DNA from 2 places in the Sphingobium sp. VMM genome. Region 2 is predicted to be linked to the other one. Evidence: riboswitches for the same ligand, from Rfam matches in the RefSeq annotation. Region 2 holds a riboswitch; the other holds the start of a gene.

Region 1 (9,123 bases), on a different contig from region 2:
GGCAGCGAGCAAGCGTGATTGCAGCCAAGACGCGGAAATTGGCGGCTGATCCGTCTGTAGGGGCAGATGATCTTCGATTGCGAAAGGCCCCTTGCCCGATGCGTTTCCCCCCTGCCCTGATCCTGCTCGCCGGCCTGGCTGCCGCACCCGCCACCGCCCAGACCGCGGCCCCCGCCGACGGCCCGTTGAAGGTGGAAAATTACTACCGCGTCAAATGGGGCGGGATGGGCCAGTTCCTGACCGCCTATCACAAGCAGCATGAGGCCTTGCTGCGCGAGATGATGCGGCAAGGCTATATCACCGAGGTCACGGTCGAGATGCCCTTCACCCATATGGGCGGCAGCACGCGGTGGGACGTGCGCACCACCATTGTCTACAAGCATGGCGCCGACGGCGTGGGCGCGGGCGAAGCATATAAGGCGGCGATGGCGGCGGCCAAGGCGCGGATGTTCCCCGACAAGGCGGCGTTCGATGCCGAGGAGGCCAAGCGCATGGCGGTGACGGAAGATCATTGGGACGTGGTGCTGGAACCCGCGCCATAAGGATCGGCAGGCCATTTGGGGGCATCGCTGCGGCGGACCGTGAAGCTGTCGCGATTCATGGGTCAAATGCCCCCTTTTCCTTTGCCCGAAGCCACGCCATGTTGGAGCCGAGTAAAGTGCATCGCGGGAGGCAGGCAAACGCATGTTCGGCGCATTGTGGAAACGAATCTTCGGCAAGACCAACGCCCCCGAGCAAGAACCCGCCCTTCCTCCCTATGATCCGCTCGCGGCGCTGCGCGACCAGGTGTGGCGCGACGTCGCCGGGGGATTTCATGACGATGATGCGATCCTGACCGCCGCCCACGACACGTTCGTCGAAGAACTGCCCGGCCCGACCCTGCGCCGCGAGGCATCGGCCGCGCTGCGTCAGGCGCTGGCCGAGCATAATGCCGCCGAAAAGGCCTGGCCCGACATGACCGATTGCGACCGACTGGACGCCGCCTTTGCCGCGCTGGAAGCCGAGGGCGTGATCGCGCGGCAGAATTTCACCTGCTGCGGCAGTTGCGGCGCGATCGAGATCTGGGACGAGATCGAGGAAGCGATCGGCGAAGGGCGCCCGGCCGAGGGCTATGCCTTTTTCCACATGCAGGACACCGAGGCGGCGGTGGAGGGCGAGGCGCTCTACCTCAATTACGGCGCCTGCGCAGCCGGCGAGGCGGCGGCGCTCGACATCGGCCGGCGGATCGCCGCCCAGCTCGACGCCCATGACCTGGCAGTCGACTGGGACGGCAGCTGGAGCATGCGCATCCAGGTGGTACTCGACTGGAAGAAGCGCCGCACCCTGCGCATGCTGGAGGCCTGAACCGGCGGCGCCTGCTGCGCGCCGACCGTCACCATATCGCGATGCTCGGGTGGAAGCCGCCCTCCTGCCCGCTATGGGTGGCATGCATGTTGATGCGCGTCGGCACGAAACTGGTGCCGCGATATTCGGGTATGATCCTGAACTGATCGACCAGCCCCTCACGGGTGAAGCGCTGTAGCGTGCCGCTAATCTGGTCGAGCGCGGCGCCCGCTTCGGGTGGGACATAGCTGATATTCGCCTTGCGCCTCGGCCCGCCCAGACGGATCGGGAAGAGATAGATGCGCACCAGCGCCCCGGTCGCCACCAGCGCCTCCGCCTGTTCGCGCGAGGTGACATGAGAAAAATCGGGCTTGGCCGCTGCCGGATCGGGCGCGCCGACGATGATCGCGGCGAGCAGCAGCGGCAATAACGAAGCGAGACGATGAACCATGGACTTCCTCCTCTGAGGACGAATCATGTTCGTTATTTGTTCTCATATTTTCGGCGATCCTGCAAGCCCGCACGGACGAAGGGCGCAGGGTCACACCCGAAGTTCACAGCGTTATCGACCTTTCCGGGGCATTTGCGCCACTTTTGCACCGGCAGCGCGTCACCCACGCGCCTGCTCTGCATCAGAACGCGCCACCGGGGCGACGCATAACGCGCCCATGATGCCCCGGTGACGCGACTAGTCTGCACCTGTTTTGCACCGATATGCCTCAGCGCCGCGTCGCGGTCTGCGGGCGAAGCTGGGTGGCGATCGGGTCGGCCATCGCCTGGGCATGGAGCGTCAGCGCGTTGCTCCAGTCCCGGTCGAAGGCAGTGCCGGCGAGGCGGCGGCGCAGACGATGCGCGCTGGATGGCGACATGCCGACCATGCGCGCGGGCTGCGCGGGCGGGGATGGACTGTGTCATTCCCCAGGGTAGATCAGAGGATCGCCGTGTAGGACAGGGGATATTGGCGGAACCGAAGCGCTAGTTCGCCCACACGCATAATATGACGCGATCTTCACACATGATCCGCTCGGCCAGCAGCATTGCTGCCGCAAACTCGGCATAGTCTGAAGGCTTACCGAGCATGGTGTACCGGCGCAGGCGCTCCCCGGAGCAATCCTTCCGTGCTGAGATCCTCGTCAATATCCGGCCAATGAATGCCATAGCCACCACCGGCGACTTCCCAAACGGCACGCTGATCGGGTGTCGCGCTGGCAAGGCGTGGATACCAGGCAAGGGGGACAGAGATGGTCCGACCGTCCATCAGGTCGACGATCAGGCTATCCGCATCGCAGCGAACATCGGCAACACGTTCGTCGGTGATCCTAGCCGAAATATTCATGCCAAGCCTCCAGCAGGCGCGCCCGATGGGCCTCCACCATCGTGATTATGCCATTTATCTCCTGGCGACGAAAGCCGGTGTTCCTTGCGAGGGATATAGGGTCTAGCCAGACCTTGATCGAAGCGCCGCCCTTGTCGACATGGACATGGGGCGGTTCATTGGGTTCGTGGCTGTAGAAATAGAAGCGATAGCCATCGAGGCGCAAGATGGTCGGCATCGGTCACGGTTCCCCATAGGATGCCGAACCATCTATAATGAAGCGGTGAGCGGATCACCCGGTAAAATCGAGAAAGTTACCGGGTGCCAAAGCCTCAATCATGCTCCCTGCCGCCGGCGCCCATATAGAGTTCGCTGCCGGTTTCCTTGAAGAGTTTGCTCATCTCTTCCATGCCTTTCAACGCGGCGGCCTTGCTGGCTTCGGCGACTTCCGCGCCGGTGAGACCGGCTTCTAGGAAACCGTCGGCGGGCTGGTTCTTCCTGGCGGCGAAGTCGCGCACTTCCTGGGTGATCTTCATCGAGCAGAATTTAGGGCCGCACATGGAGCAGAAATGGGCGCTCTTGGCACCTTCGGCCGGCAGGGTCTGGTCGTGATATTGTTCGGCCGTGTCGGGATCGAGGCTCAGGTTGAACTGGTCGCGCCAGCGGAACTCGAAGCGGGCGCGGCTGAGCGCGTCGTCGCGGACCTTGGCGGCGGGGTGGCCCTTGGCCAGGTCGGCGGCGTGGGCGGCGAGCTTGTAAGTGACGACGCCGACCTTCACATCGTCGCGGTCGGGCAGGCCCAGATGCTCCTTGGGCGTGACGTAGCAGAGCATCGCCGTGCCATACCAGCCGATCTGCGCCGCGCCGATGCCGCTGGTGATATGGTCATAGCCCGGCGCGATGTCGGTGGTGAGCGGCCCGAGCGTATAGAAGGGCGCTTCGCCGCAGACCTGCAGCTGCTTTTCCATATTCTCCTTGATCTTGTGCATCGGCACATGGCCGGGGCCTTCGATCATCACCTGCACATCCTGTTTCCAGGCACGGTGGGTCAGTTCGCCCAGCGTGTAGAGTTCGGAGAATTGCGCTTCGTCATTGGCGTCCGCGATCGAGCCGGGGCGCAGGCCGTCGCCCAGCGAATAGGCGATGTCATAGGCCTTCATGATCTCCGTGATCTCGTCGAAATGATCGTAGAGGAAGCTCTCCTTGTGGTGCGCCAGGCACCATTTCGCCATGATCGAGCCGCCGCGCGAGACGATGCCGGTGACGCGCCTGGCCGCCATCGGGATATAGGCCAGGCGGACGCCCGCATGGATGGTGAAATAGTCGACGCCCTGTTCGGCCTGTTCGATGAGAGTATCGCGGAAAATGTCCCAAGTGAGGTCTTCGGCAATGCCGCCGACCTTTTCGAGCGCCTGATAGATGGGGACGGTGCCGATCGGCACGGGCGAGTTGCGGATGATCCATTCGCGCGTGTCATGGATGTTGCGGCCGGTCGACAGGTCCATCACCGTGTCGGCGCCCCAGCGGATCGACCAGACCAGCTTGTCGACTTCGGAGGCGACGTCGGAGGCGACCGCCGAGTTGCCGATATTGGCGTTGATCTTCACCAGGAAATTGCGGCCGATCGCCATCGGCTCGGATTCCGGGTGGTTGATGTTCGACGGGATGATGGCGCGACCGCGGGCGACTTCATCGCGGACGAATTCCGGGGTCACATAGTCGGGGATGGAGGCGCCCCAGCTTTCGCCGTCGCGGACATATTCGGCGAGGCGGGCGCGGCCGAGATTTTCGCGCTCGGCGACATATTCCATTTCCGGGGTGATGATGCCGCGACGGGCATAGTGCATCTGGGAGACGTTGGCGCCGGGCTTGGCGCGCAGCGGGCGCTTGACGACATTGGGGAAGGGCTGGACGCCGCCCGAGCGATCGGGGCCTTTGAGGCCATTATCTTCCGGTCGGATTTCGCGCGCATCATATTCCTCGACATCGCCGCGATCGCGGATCCAGTCACGGCGCAGCTGCTGGAGGCCGGCCATGATGTCGATGCGGGCGTCGGGATCGGTATAGGGGCCGGACGTGTCATAGACGCGGACAGGCGGCTCGCCGCTCCCCGGCTCCAGATGAATCTCGCGCATGGCAACCTTGCGCGGGCCGATATGGATCTTCTTCGAGCCGCGAATGGCTCCCGTAGTAACGCGCATTTCGGTGCGGGCGGGGACGTCTGCCATAACTTCTCTCTCCTTCAGGCGGAAAGAGAGTGCGGGCGGTGTCACGGGACGAGTGGCACGACGCGCTTCCCTCCCTACGCCAGTGTCAACTGGATCAGGTTCAGCGGGTCGCGGCCACAAAGCCGCCTCTCAACCGTCTGCGGACGGTCCCCCGGGGATATGGGCAATGGATAGCGCAAGCGCAGCGACAGGGGAAGCCCTTCGCGAGCCGATCGCCTTGCGCCGGGGCGATGGAGACCATAATTGGAAGGAGATCCAGCAAGAGGCCGATCGTGCAGAACAGCGCCCCACCCCATCCCGATTCCGAGAAGGCCCGGCGCAAGGCGTTGCGGCACGAGATGCGGATGGTGGCGGTGCGGCCGCGGCGCTGGGGGCTGTGGCTGCTGACGCTGGGTGCGCTGCTGCTGATCCTGCCGTCGGCCTTTGGCGTTCATAGCCTGATGGGCTGGTCGCCGATGCTGCTGGGGCTGGTCGCCTGCGCCGCGTCGCTGCCCTTGCTGGTGGCGGGCGCGGTGCTACGGCGGCGCTATCTGAAGGGCCAGCTCGCGCGGGATTGAGGACAACAAAGGGGGGCGCAATGAAGAGGTTTTTGACGATGGTTTCTGCTGCCCTGCTTACCGGCGCTGGCGCGCCCGCCCCCGCGCCTGCCGACGATCCGTTTGTCTGGCTGGAAGACTGGACCGGGCCGCGCGCGATGCAGTGGGTGGAAGCGGAGAACAAGGCGACCGTCGCCACGCTGCAGGGCGATCCGCGCTATGCCGGCTATTACAGGCAAGCGCTGGCGATCGCGTCGGCCAAGGACCGGATCGCGATGCCGATGCTGATCCATGGCCGCATCTATAATTTCTGGCGCGATGCCGACCATCCGCAGGGCGTGTGGCGCTATACGTCCGAGGCCGATTATGCGTCGGCGTCGCCGAGCTGGACGACCGTGCTGGATCTGGATGCGCTGTCCAGGGCCGAGGGCAGGAAATGGGTGTGGAAGGGCGCGACCATCCTCGACCCCGAGGAACGGATCGCGCTGCTGGCGCTGTCGGACGGCGGCGAGGATGCGGTGCGGCTGCGCGAGTTCGACCTGGTCGATGGCCGTTTCGTGCCGGGTGGGTTCGACATTCCCAACGCCAAGCAGAATGCCGAATGGCTGGACAAGGATACGCTCCTCCTGTCGCGCGACTGGGGGGCGGACAGCCTGACCAAGTCGGGCTATCCCTTCGTCATCAAGACGCTGAAGCGCGGGCAGAGGCTGGAGGACGCGCAGGAAGTGTTTCGCGGCGCGGCGAGCGACCAGCTGATGTCGATGCCGATCCTGCTGAGCGACGGGCAGGGCAATCGGGCCGCCTTCCTGTTTCGCGGCGTCACCTTCTTCGGCAACGAGACCTGGCTGCTGACGGCGCAGGGGACGAAGCGGCTGGCGCTGCCGGCCAAAAGCCAGTTGCAGGGCATGGTCGACGGGCAGGTGCTGATCCAGACCAGCGAGGAATGGACCAGCGGCGGCGTGACCGTGCCGGCCGGGGCGCTGGCGAGCGTGGCGCTCAAAGCCCTGCAGGATGGCGGCGTGCTGACGCCCGAGATATTGTTCGCGCCGACGCCGCGCCAGTCGATCGACGGGGTGGTGGCGACGCAGAATCGGGTCGTGCTGAGCCTCAATGACAATGTGCGCGGGCGGGTGCGGGTCTATGCGCGCGGCGCCAAGGGATGGGCTGCGCAGCCGGTCGAGCTGCCCGACAATGCGACGATCAGCACGGTCGCCGCGTCCGACAAGAGCGACAAGACCTATCTGGCGGTGGCAGGATTCCTGGCGCCGACGACATTATGGGCGATGGACGCGGCCGAGCCCAAGCCGGTGCAGGTCAAGGCGATGCCGGCGCGGTTCGACGCGGCGGGGCTGGTGGTCGAGCAGTTTGAGGCCACATCGAGCGACGGGACGAAAATCCCCTATTTCATCGTCCACAAGAAGGGGATGACGCCCGACGGCAGCACGCCGGCGATCATGACCGCCTATGGCGGCTTCGAGGTGCCGATGACGCCCAGCTATGCCGCGATCACCGGCAAGCTGTGGCTGGAGCGGGGCAATAGTTTCGTGCTGGCCAATATCCGCGGCGGCGGCGAGTTCGGCCCGGCCTGGCATGAGGCGGGCCTCAAGACCAAACGCCAGATCATCTATGATGATTTCGCGGCGGTGGCGCAGGACATCTTTGCCCGCAAACTGTCCAGCCCCAGGAAGTTCGGCATCTATGGCGGGTCCAATGGCGGGCTTTTGATGGGGGTGGAGTTCAACCAGCATCCTGACCTCTGGAACGGGGTGGTGATCCAGGTGCCGCTGCTCGACATGATCCGATACGAGCAGATCGCGGCCGGCGCGTCCTGGGTCGATGAATATGGCAGCGTGTCGGTGCCGGAGGAAAAGGCGTTTCTCGAGACAATCTCGCCCTATGCCAATATCCGCAAGGGGGTCGCCTATCCCACGCCCTATATCTGGACCACGACCAAGGACGACCGGGTCGGCCCGCAGCATGCGCGCAAGTTCGCCGCGCGGCTGAAGGACTATGGCCTGCCCTATCTCTTCTACGAGGATACCGCCGGCGGTCATTCTGGCGATGCAGATATCGAACAGGGCGCGCGGTTGCAGGCGATGCAGATGGTCTATTTCAGCCAAAGGCTGGAGGGAAAATAGAGGCCAGGCCGCGTAGACAAATTCAGCGCGCGCCGAATGGCCGGGATGGGTGGGAACAAGACATAGCCCCTCCCTTCCAGGGAGGGGGTGGGGTGGGTTGCGAGCGCAGCGAGCTTCTGCCCTATCGACCGTAGACCGCCGCTACGCGGCGCACCCACCCCCGGCCCCTCCCTGGAAGGGAGGGGAGTAGGAAACGTCCGCATTTGGTCGTTTTCAGACTATCCTCCCCTGCAAGGGGAGGTGGCTGGCCGAAGGCCAGACGAAGGGGTATCCCCCTCTCGATAGCGTGACACCCCTCCACCACTTCGTGGTCCCCTTCGGCAGAGTCGCGTGCCTCTGCCGAACCTTGCAGGGGAGGATTTTACAGCCGCTTTTGGTCGCTTCCTGCCAATCACGACCTGCGTCATCCTGACGGAAGTCAGGATCCATTCGACGTTACACCCGCGCGAAAGCGCTGAATGGATCCCGGATCAAGCATGCCCTGAGCCTGTCGAAGGGGCCGGGATGACGTCGGTTAAATGAGGGGATGGCCGGGGCTGACGCGAACGGAAATTGCGAGAATCTTTGGCGAAGCGACAGTTTCGCATTGCATTGCAGCAAAGCGTGGTTTCTGATCGCATCATGCTCAAGGCCGCGCTGCACCACCTGACCGCCTATCGCTATAGCCGCCCGATCCGTCTGGGTCCGCAAGTGATAAGATTGCGGCCCGCGCCGCATAGTCGCACCAAGATCCCCAATTATGCGCTGAAGATCGAGCCGGCGAACCATTTCCTCAACTGGCAGCAGGATCCGCACGGCAACTGGCTGGCGCGGATCGTCTTTCCCGATCCGGTCGATCATTTCAGTATCGAGGTCGATCTGCTGGCCGATCTGGATATCATCAACCCGTTCGACTTCTTCGTCGAACCCTATGCGGAAAATTACCCCTTCAGCTATGACGAGCAGCTGGAGACCGATCTGGCCGCTTATTATGACGTCGAGATGCAGGGGCCGTTGTTCGAGGAACTGGTGGCCCAGCATGCCACGTTCGAGGGGCGGACGATCGACTTCCTGGTCGATGTGAACAGCAAGCTGCAGCAGCGCATCGGCTATGTCATCCGCATGGAAACCGGGGTGCAGACGCCCGAGGAGACGCTGGACATCGGCACCGGATCGTGCCGCGATTCCGCTTGGCTGCTGGTGCAGCTGCTGCGCCGGCTGGGCTTTGCCGCGCGTTTCGTGTCGGGCTATTCGATCCAGCTGGTTGCCGATGTCGAGCCGATCGAGGGGCCCAAAGGCGTTACCCAGGATGTGGTCGACCTGCATGCCTGGGCCGAGGCCTATGTGCCCGGCGCCGGCTGGATCGCGCTTGATGCGACCAGCGGCATGTTTGCGGGCGAGGGCCATATCCCGCTCTGCGCCACACCCCATTATCGGTCCGCAGCCCCGATCAGCGGCATGGCCGAACCGGCCGAGGTCGATTTCAATTTCGCCATGAATGTCAGCCGCATTGCCGAGGCGGTGCGGATCACCAAGCCCTTTACCGAGGGACGCTGGGCGTCGCTGATGGCGCTGGGCGAGCAAGTGGACGCCGACCTGATCGC
Region 2 (9,123 bases):
CTTCCAAGCGCATCCGCATGAGCCGCGAGCAGGCCGAAGGCTTCTACGCCGTTCACAAGGAACGCCCCTTCTTCGCTGACCTGGTCGCCTTCATGATCTCGGGCCCGGTCGTCGTCCAGGTTCTGGAAGGCGAAAACGCCGTGACCCGCAACCGCGACATCATGGGCGCCACCAACCCGGCCAATGCCGACGCCGGCACCATCCGCAAGGAACTGGCCGAATCGATCGAAGCCAATTCGGTCCATGGTTCGGACAGCGAAGAAAATGCCGCGATCGAGATCGCCTATTTCTTCAAGCCCGAAGAAATCGTCGGCTAAATCCGACATCCGTCCCCGGACGAGCAAAAGGCCCGGCGCTCCCGCAAGGAGCGGCCGGGTTTTTTGTGGTTGGGATGACGGATTTGGGTGGGGTCGGCTTACGCGAAATCAGATGGGCGATAAGGACGCTTGCGCCCTATGAGGGCCGCATTTGTATGCGGCAACCGAAGTTCAAATCGCTTCAACTCGCGAGCGGCATCAACGTCTCCAAGCTTAGCAGCACGCGCCAGCCAATGCCGATATCCGCGGAGATCACGTCCATTGAATGCGTTCATAGCAAGATGCTGCGCGGCGGTCAGGTGACCACGACGAAATGCTCGATAGGCAAGGCCTGCTTGGCTAAATGGATTGGCAAGGCTACCGGGCTTGTCGAATGTGCTGCCAAGTTCCGTCATCGCTAATGGATCGCGTTGAAAGGAAAGGTGCCAGATTATAGGCATAGCATAGCCAGTTTTGTGATTGTCGCGGATACCCCAGTATCGATCCCAGAGACGATCATTTTTGCTCATAGCTCATCAATGCCATTCACACCGAACGTCCGCAATCGGGAGCAACTCCCGAGATTTGGACGGCAAAAACTGGTCGCTTGCGGCCTGCCTGAACGTGGCCGGGCGGCCCTAGCCTTTTGTCTGGCGCGCCCAGCGGGCGTCGATCTGGGACTGGGCGCCGGCGCCCTGGGCGTGGCTGACCAGGGACAGGCCGCGCAGGGTCAGTTTATGGCCGGACAGCCATTTGCCGGCGATGCCATAGCCGATGTCGTAGACGGCGGAATCGCTGTGGGCGTCGCCATTGACGACGAACTGGGTGACGATGGTCACCGGCAGTTTCTCGTCGCCGATGCTGTCGTCGGGCAGCTTGGCGGCGTTGCGCGCCTTTTTCAGCGCATCCTCGAACCAGCCGGCCTCGATCCGCGGTTCGCCGGTGGTGTCGACCGGGGCGATGCCGAGCGCCCTGGGGAAATGGATGGTCTGGCTCTGCACCAGCTGATCGGGGTCTGCGGGCTTGAGCGTCAGCCGGCTGTCGCCATCGGCCGCGGCGTTGAGCACCAGCCGGGCGGCGCGGGCGGAGGCCTTGCTGCTTTCGGCGGCCTTGCTGGCGCGCTCGTCCTTCTTGTCGGCCCAGTTGAGATAGAGGGTGAGGGCGGAGATCAGCACCGCCGCCACCGCCAGCAATTCGCCCAGCGTGATCCAGCGCCGGCGGATGCGGGCGGCTTCCTCCTTGCGGGTCTCCTGCTTGGCTTCGGGGCTGTCGCTCATCGGGTCAGGCCGTCTGGGGCGGGACTTCGAACTTGTCGATCACCCATTCCTCCGCCTGCGCCTCGCCGATCCATTCCTGCATCCAGGGATGGGCGATGATCGCGCGCATATAGGCTTCGGCAAAGCGGGCGACGGGCAGCTGATAGGTGATGAAGCGGGTCACGACGGGCGCGAACATCAAGTCGACGGCGCCGAACTCGCCGAACAGGAAGTCGCCCTCGCCACCATAGCGGGCGCGGGCCTGGGCCCAGAGCTGCATGATACGGCTGATGTCGTGAGCAACGGCCTCCGACGGCGGGACCGGATCATAGATCTGGCGGATGTTCATGCTGTGCTCGCGGCGGAGCGCGGCGAAGCTGCTGTGCATTTCGGCCGCCATCGAGCGGGCCATGGCGCGGGCACCCGGATCGGTCGGCCAGAACTGGTCGCCCCCGGTCTTTTCATTGAGATATTCGACGATGGCCAGGCTGTCCCACACGACGATGTCGTCGCCATCCCACAGGATCGGCACCTTGCCGGAGGAGGGGGCGAACTCATCGCCCTCGCGACGCTTTTCCCATTCCTCGTCATAGAGAGGGACCACCACTTCCTCGAACGGAAGGCCGGAGAGCTTGCACGCCAGCCAGCCGCGCAGCGACCAGCTCGAATAGGCCTTGTTGCCAATGAACAGCTTCATCATGGCCATGTCTTAGCCGGGCGGGCTTCGATAAGTCGAGAGCCGATAGAGAGGGCTTTCCACTTCGCGTCGAAACGCCTAAGGGGCGGGCATCCCCGGGGGGCCGCTCATGCGCGGCTGAGAGGTGGTCAGCAGACCACGACCCGCTGAACCTGATCCGGCTGATACCGGCGTAGGGAGGGCAAGGCGGCAGGTCCGTCGTCCCTCCTGTGGAGTGGACGTGAGATGAAGACTGCCCGATTGCCCCATGTTGGAAGCGCCTGCCTGACGCTGGCCCTGTTGATGATTGCATCGCCCGTAATGGCGGAGGATGAGCTGGACCAGTCGACCAATATCCAGGTCGTCGGCCATCCCGACCCCGAAGGCTTGTTGCCCGATCAGAGCGCGCCCAAGGCGGTGAGCGCGATCTCCACCGACTTCATCATCAAGCAGGCGCCGACGCTCAACGCCTTCCAGCTGGTCAACCTGCTGCCCGGCGCCAATGTCTCGTCCAGCGACCCCTATGGCCTGTCGGCATCGTCCAGCCTGACGTTGCGCGGCCTGGGCCAGGACCAGATCGGCGTGCTGATGGAAGGCGCGCCGCAGAACGATATCGGCTATTATTATGCCTATCCCTCGCAATTCGCCGATGCGGAGAATGTGCGGCAGGTGATGCTGGCGCAGGGCGCGGCAGATATTGACTCGCCGGTGATCGCGGCGGCCGGCGGCCTGTTGTCGCTGACGCTGGATGATCCCAGGGCGGAGGCGGGCGGCCTCGTCAACCTGTCGGTCGGTTCCTATGACGAGCGGCGCGTCTTTGCGCGGATCGACACGGGGCGGATCGGATCGACCGGGCTGAAGGGCTTCATTTCCTATTCCAACAACCGCGCCGACAACTGGCGCGGGGCAGGCCATGACCAGCGCCAGCATATCGATGCCAAGCTGCTGAACGAATGGGGCGAGGGCAACCGGGCGAGCATCGCCTTTTCCTTCAACGACGCCAAGACATCGACCTATCCCAGCCCCAGCAAGACGGACTGGGAAGCCTCTGGCCGCGGCTATAATTTCGACGAGACCTATAGCGAGGGGAACACCAACTACTGGCGCCTCTATCGCGCGCCGTTCCGCAATTTCTATGTCGCGGCGCCCGTCCACCTGAAGCTGAGTGACACGCTGAGCTTCGACAGCAGCGCCTATCTGCAGATGGGGCATGGCAATTCGCCCTATGGCACGCAGCTCGCCACCACCGGCAATTATCTGGGCACCGAGGAACAGACCCAGCCGATCGACCTGCCCGGTGCGGTCGATGGCGTCGCAACGGTGCTGGGCAACTGGACCGGCAAGCAGTTCCGCGTCGGCGACGTCAGCAAGCTGACGCTGCAGGCCGGCGCGCATCGGATCGTCGCTGGCCTGTGGTTCGACTATGGCACCGACCGGGTGACGCAATCCTATACGTCGATCGATGCCGATGGCCGGCCGGTCGACCAGTGGGGCTATCAGGACAAGGCGATCCGCACCGCCGACGGGCGCCTGCTCGCCTATGAAAATCAGCGCACGGAGACGGTCACCAAGGGCTTCTTCCTGGCCGACAGCATTGCGGTGACGCCCAAGCTGGGCATCGACATTGGTTTCAAGGGCGTCAACCTGCTGCGCAACGGGCGCAATTATCTGCCCGGCCCGCAATCGACGGTACGGATCGACAGCTTCGCCGCGCTGCCGCGGGCGGCGATCCATTATCAGCTGGACGACCGGCAGCAGCTGTTCGCCAACATCACCACCAGTTTCCGCACGCCCAACGAGTTCGCGCTCTACAACAGCTATTATGGCGGCGAACTGGTTAGCCAGGGCACCAATGCCCTGAAGAATGAATATTCGATCTCGCAGGAGCTGGGCTATCGCTATATCGGCCCCAGCCTGTCCTTCTCGCTGACCGGTTTCCATTATCATTTCCGCAATCGCCAGGTGGCGACGGTGATCGACAGCGGCGGCGCGCTGGTCAATTCGACCATCAACGCCGGTAGCCAGAGCAGCTATGGCCTGGATGGCGAGATCGACTATCGCCCGGCCAAGGGGATGAGCATCTATGCTTCGGCCGAATATCTGCACACGCGTCTGAACGACGATCTGGCGATCAACGGCGATTATCTGCCGACCAGGGGCAAGCGGGCGGTGTCGGCCCCCAGCTTCCAGTTCGCGCTGGGCAGCACCTATGATGACGGCCGGCTGTTCGGCAGCAGCGCGCTCAAATATGTCGGCCGCCAATATGCGACCTTCATGAATGACGAGAGCATCAAGGGCTATGCCACGCTGGACCTGTCGGTCGGCGTGCATCTGGCCGGGCTGATCGACGCGCAGGTTATGGACCTGCGCATCAACGCGATCAACGTCACCAATCCGCGCGTCCTGTCGGGCGTCTATTCGATCAGCACCAACGCGCAGGACACGGTCGGGCGCAACGGCACGCTGATCGCCGGTTCGGCGCCGACCTATTATGTCGGCAGTGGGCGCGCCGTGGTGGCGACGCTGTCGCGCGCCTTCTGACGATGAGCGCCGCCGCTCCGCATCTGGTCCATGGCATGGGGCTGGCGCTGGAGGCGCCGGCCTGGCCGGCGATCACGGCGGAGGAGGCCGCGGCGGTGCTGGCCCATTTTCCCGACGCTGGCCGGCTGGCGGCGCTGGCCTGGCATTCGCCGCGCCCCTTTTCGGCGGCAGCGCTGGTCGAGACGGATCGCGGCCCGCTGTTCCTGAAGCGGCATCACCAGCGCTTGCGGACGCCGGCGGCGCTGGCCGAGGAGCATGGCTATATGGCGCATCTGCGCGGTGCCGGACTGGCGGTGCCCGACGTGCTGCGCGCGACCGATGGTGCCAGCGCGATGGCGCTGGGCGAATGGAGCTATGAGTTGCATCGCCAGGCGCCGGGTATCGATCTTTATCGCGATCGCCAGTCCTGGACGCCCTTCCTGTCGCCCGGTCACGCCTTCGCGGCTGGTGTTGCACTGGCGCAACTGCATCGGGCGGCGGCCGGTTTCGCCGCGCCGGCACGCGGGTCGCATCCGTTGGTGTCGAGCTTCACCATATTGCCTGCCGTCGATCCGCTGGTCGCAGCGGACGCCTATGTCGCGGCGCGACCGGCGGTGGCGGCCTTCCTGGCGGATATGCCCTGGCGGTCGGAACTGGCGCGGCTGTTCGCGGCATTGGGGGAGGGGCTGGCGCCGCGGCTGGCGGAGCAGCCTGCGCTCTGGACCCATAATGACTGGCATCCCTCCAACCTGCTCTGGTCGGCGGAAGGCGCGGTCAGCAGCATCTTCGATTTCGGCCTGTCGACCCGCAGCTGCGCACTGCATGATCTGGCCACCGCGATCGAGCGGACGGCGATTCCCTGGCTGACGCTGGATCAGGGCCGGCTGGCCGAGCCGGCGGATGTGGATGGGGCGCTGGCCTTGCTGGCGGGCTATCGCAGTGTCCTGCCGCTGGCGCCTGCCGAGATCGATACGCTGCTGCGCCTGCTACCGCTGGTCCATGTCGAGTTCGCCCTGACCGAGATCGACTATTTCTTCGGCATATTGGCCGATCGCGAAGGCGCGATGCTGGCCTGGCAGGCTTATCTGGTCGGCCATGCCGACTGGTTCCTGTCGGGGGCGGGGCAGGGCTTTCTGGCGCAACTTCGCGAGGGAGTGGCGGGCTGATGTCTGTGCTGGAGATCATTGCCGTCATCATCAGCTTCCTCGGCATCTGGCTGACGGCGCGGCGGCATCTGCTGTGCTGGCCGGTCAACCTGATGGCCTGCGCCCTGTATGCCAAGCTGTTCCTGGACGTGCGCCTCTATGCCGACATGGTGCTGCAGGGGCTGTTCGGCATCGCCATCGTCTATGGCTGGATCGGCTGGATCGGCTGGGCGCGGGGCAAGCGCGACGAGGGCGAGGTAAGGGTGGTGGCGCTGCCGCCGATGCGGGCCGCCAAGGGGCTGGCGCTGGGCGCACTCTGTGCCGGCGCGATCGGCTGGTTCACCCATCATTATACCGATGCGGCGCTGCCCTGGATGGATTCGGCGCTGAGCAGTTTCAGCCTGGTCGCCCAATATTGGACGGCGCGGCGCCATGCGGCGAGCTGGCTGCTGTGGATCGTGGTCGACATTTTCTATGTCGGCATGTTCGCGTTCAAGGGATTGTGGCTGACGGCCGGTCTCTATGCCGCGATGATCGGACTGGCGGTGCTGGGCTATTGGCGCTGGCGGCAGGCGATGGGTCGCAGCGCAACCTGAACAAGGCTGCTGCCTTGAGTCGGCAGGGATCGGATCTATCTGGAAAATGGAGGCCCGAGCCGGAATCGAACCGGCGTGCAAGGATTTGCAGTCCTCTGCGTCACCACTCCGCCATCGGGCCTTCCGTGCGGTGGAGGCGGCAAATGTCCGCCTTTGATCGCAAAGTCAAGCGCGGGAAGGCGAACAATCCCAAGAATCTCGCTCTCCATCGTGGAAAGCCGCTTGGCGCGGGGGAAATGCTGATTTAGAGGTCCGGTAATCCCCTAAGTGTATTGCATTGCCAATACAGTTGTGCCAAGCGAGGAACTATCGTGACCGAGCAGAACTTTTCTTCGATGCGGACCGCCATGGTCGAGAGCCAGCTGCGCACCAGCGCCGTGGACGATCAGCGCGTGATCGCCGTGATGGCGAAGGTGCCGCGCGAGGACTATGTCCCCGCCGAGCGCCGGGCCATGACCTATGTCGATCGCCCGATCCCGCTGGACGGCGACCGTGCGCTGAACCCGCCGCTGGTCACTGGCCGTCTGCTCAAGGAAGCCGATGTCCAGGCCGGCGAGAAGGTGCTGCTGATCGGCGCCGCGACCGGCTACAGCGCGGCGCTGCTCGCCGAGCTGGGTGCGCAGGTGACGGCAGTCGAGGTCGAGGGTGGCGCGGAGATCGCGGTGCCCGGCGTGACCGTGGTGCGTGGCCCGCTGGCCGCCGGCGCATCGGCCGGTGCGCCCTATGATGTTCTTTTCATTGACGGCGCGGTGGAGGAAGTCCCCGCTGCGCTCGTCCAGCAGCTAGTCGATGGGGGACGGGTGGTGACGGGCGTCGTCGAACGCGGTGTCGCTCGCCTGTGCAGCGGCCGCGCGGTGGCGGGCGTGCTGGGTCTCGCCAGCCTTACCGACATGGAAATGGTCGTGCTTCCCGGTTTCGCCGCGCCGGAGCAATTCGTTTTTTGAGACAGGATAGATGACAGCAAAGCGTATGACCCTTCGGCGCCAAGCCGCTACAGCCTTGCTGTTGCTATCCTCCTCCATGGCAGGGGTGGCGCATGCCGAAACCCTGCAGGGCGCGCTGGCCAAGGCCTATCGCACCAACCCGACCCTGACCGGCGCGCGCGCCGGTCAGCGGGCGACGGACGAGAATGTCCCGATCCAGAAGGCGGCGGGGCGGCCCACGGCCAATTCGCAGCTCCAGTTCCAGGAACTGGTGATCCGCCCGTCGAACAGCTTCCTGGCGCCGCATCGGTCCGCCAGCGCCAGTGCCAGCATCGATGTGCCCATCTATTCCGGCGGCACCGTACGCAACAGCGTGAAGGCGGCGGAAACGCGCGTCGAATCGGGGCAGGCCAATCTGCGCGGGACCGAGGCGAGCGTGTTCTCGCAGACGGTCGCAGCCTATATGGACGTGATCCGCGATATCGCGCTGGTGTCGCTCAATGCGGCGAATGTGAAGGTGCTGGAGGTCAATCTCCAGGCGACCAACGACCGGTTCGAGGTCGGCGATGTCACCCGCACCGACGTCGCCCAGTCCGAATCGCGTCTGGAACTGGCCCGGTCCGACCTGCAGCGCGCCGAATCCAACCTGATCACCAGCCGCGAAAATTATATCGCGATGGTCGGCGAGGCGCCGGTCGATCTGGAATCGCCGCCCGCTCTGCCGGGCCTGCCGGCCGATCCCGACAGCGCCGTGCGCGTCGCGCTGGCGGATAATCCCGATATCCTGGCTGCACAGAAGTCGCGTGAGGCGGCGCGTTATGACGTGAAGGCGGCCAAGGGCGCCACGCTGCCGACCCTGAGCGGTTTCAGCCAGGGCAGCTATACCGACTATATGGACAAGGACATTGCGGCCAACAAGCAGGCGGCCGTCGGTGCGACCCTGACCATTCCCTTCTACCAGGGCGGTCGCCCGGCCGCACAGGTGCGCCAGAACCAGGCGCTCGAGTCGCAGGCGATCGAGCGGCAGATCGAGGTCGAGCGCGGCGTGATCTCGCAGGCGCGCGCCGCCTATGCCGCGTTGCAGGCGTCGCTGCGCACGATCCAGTCGAGCCAGAAGGCGGTCGATGCCGCCGAACTGTCGCTGGAAGGTGTGCGGGCGGAAAATTCGGTCGGCAGCCGCACCATCCTCGACATCCTCAATGCCGAGCAGGAATCGCTCAACGCCAAGGTCGAACTGGTGACCGCGCGCCGCAATGCCTATGTCGCCGGCTTCACCCTGCTGGCCGCGATGGGCCATGCCGAGGCCGACGATCTGGGCCTGGAAAGCGGCACCCTCTATGACCCGATGGTCAATTACGACCGGGTCGAGGGCAAGTGGTTCGACTGGGACTATGACGGCAAGCCCCAGGCGGTTTCGACGCGTACCGTTGACACGCCGGCTCAAAACGCCAAAGTCGATGCCGTGCAGCCTTAACCGCTTGTTAACCTGAACAGGTAATCTTGGCGGAATAGGTGCGGAATGAAATTTGGACGGGAATTATCCATGGGTGACATGACCAAGGAACCCTCGATGGAAGAGATACTCTCGTCCATCAAGCGGATCATCGCCGAAGAGGGCGAGGACGCCGTTCAGGCCGCGCCGCAGCGCCGCCAGAAGGCCCCGATCGACCTGAGCGCCGCGTCCCATGCGGTGATGTCGGCTGAGGTCGAG

Evidence for each region. A riboswitch is a leader RNA that binds a small molecule or an ion and turns the genes downstream of it on or off. The one in region 2 is predicted to bind thiamine pyrophosphate.
Region 1: linked by a shared signal. The riboswitch ahead of thiC (phosphomethylpyrimidine synthase ThiC) and the one ahead of ACUCV3_RS22445 (TonB-dependent receptor) in region 2 are both predicted to bind thiamine pyrophosphate.

The regions. Positions count from the first base shown of each region.
Region 1 is NZ_JBXGSI010000012.1:34,841-43,963, reverse strand. Features, by position in the region: gene ACUCV3_RS16285 (hypothetical protein) at 99-542, shown strand; gene ACUCV3_RS16280 (DUF6891 domain-containing protein) at 685-1,344, shown strand; gene ACUCV3_RS16275 (hypothetical protein) at 1,373-1,774, opposite strand; partial or broken gene ACUCV3_RS16270 (LysR family transcriptional regulator) at 2,043-2,207, opposite strand; gene ACUCV3_RS16265 (DUF2442 domain-containing protein) at 2,393-2,659, opposite strand; gene ACUCV3_RS16260 (DUF4160 domain-containing protein) at 2,643-2,876, opposite strand; gene thiC (phosphomethylpyrimidine synthase ThiC) at 2,971-4,866, opposite strand; TPP riboswitch at 4,921-5,030, opposite strand; gene ACUCV3_RS16250 (hypothetical protein) at 5,139-5,423, shown strand; gene ACUCV3_RS16245 (prolyl oligopeptidase family serine peptidase) at 5,444-7,540, shown strand; gene ACUCV3_RS16240 (transglutaminase family protein) at 8,162-9,123, shown strand, end outside.
Region 2 is NZ_JBXGSI010000021.1:91,637-100,759, reverse strand. Features, by position in the region: gene ndk (nucleoside-diphosphate kinase) at 1-317, shown strand, start outside; gene ACUCV3_RS22460 (hypothetical protein) at 416-826, opposite strand; gene ACUCV3_RS22455 (hypothetical protein) at 935-1,573, opposite strand; gene ACUCV3_RS22450 (glutathione S-transferase family protein) at 1,578-2,252, opposite strand; TPP riboswitch at 2,336-2,445, shown strand; gene ACUCV3_RS22445 (TonB-dependent receptor) at 2,475-4,769, shown strand; gene ACUCV3_RS22440 (phosphotransferase enzyme family protein) at 4,772-5,914, shown strand; gene pnuC (nicotinamide riboside transporter PnuC) at 5,914-6,489, shown strand; tRNA gene ACUCV3_RS22430 (tRNA-Cys) at 6,537-6,610, opposite strand; gene ACUCV3_RS22425 (protein-L-isoaspartate O-methyltransferase family protein) at 6,801-7,433, shown strand; gene ACUCV3_RS22420 (TolC family outer membrane protein) at 7,444-8,886, shown strand; gene ACUCV3_RS22415 (DUF2497 domain-containing protein) at 8,956-9,123, shown strand, end outside.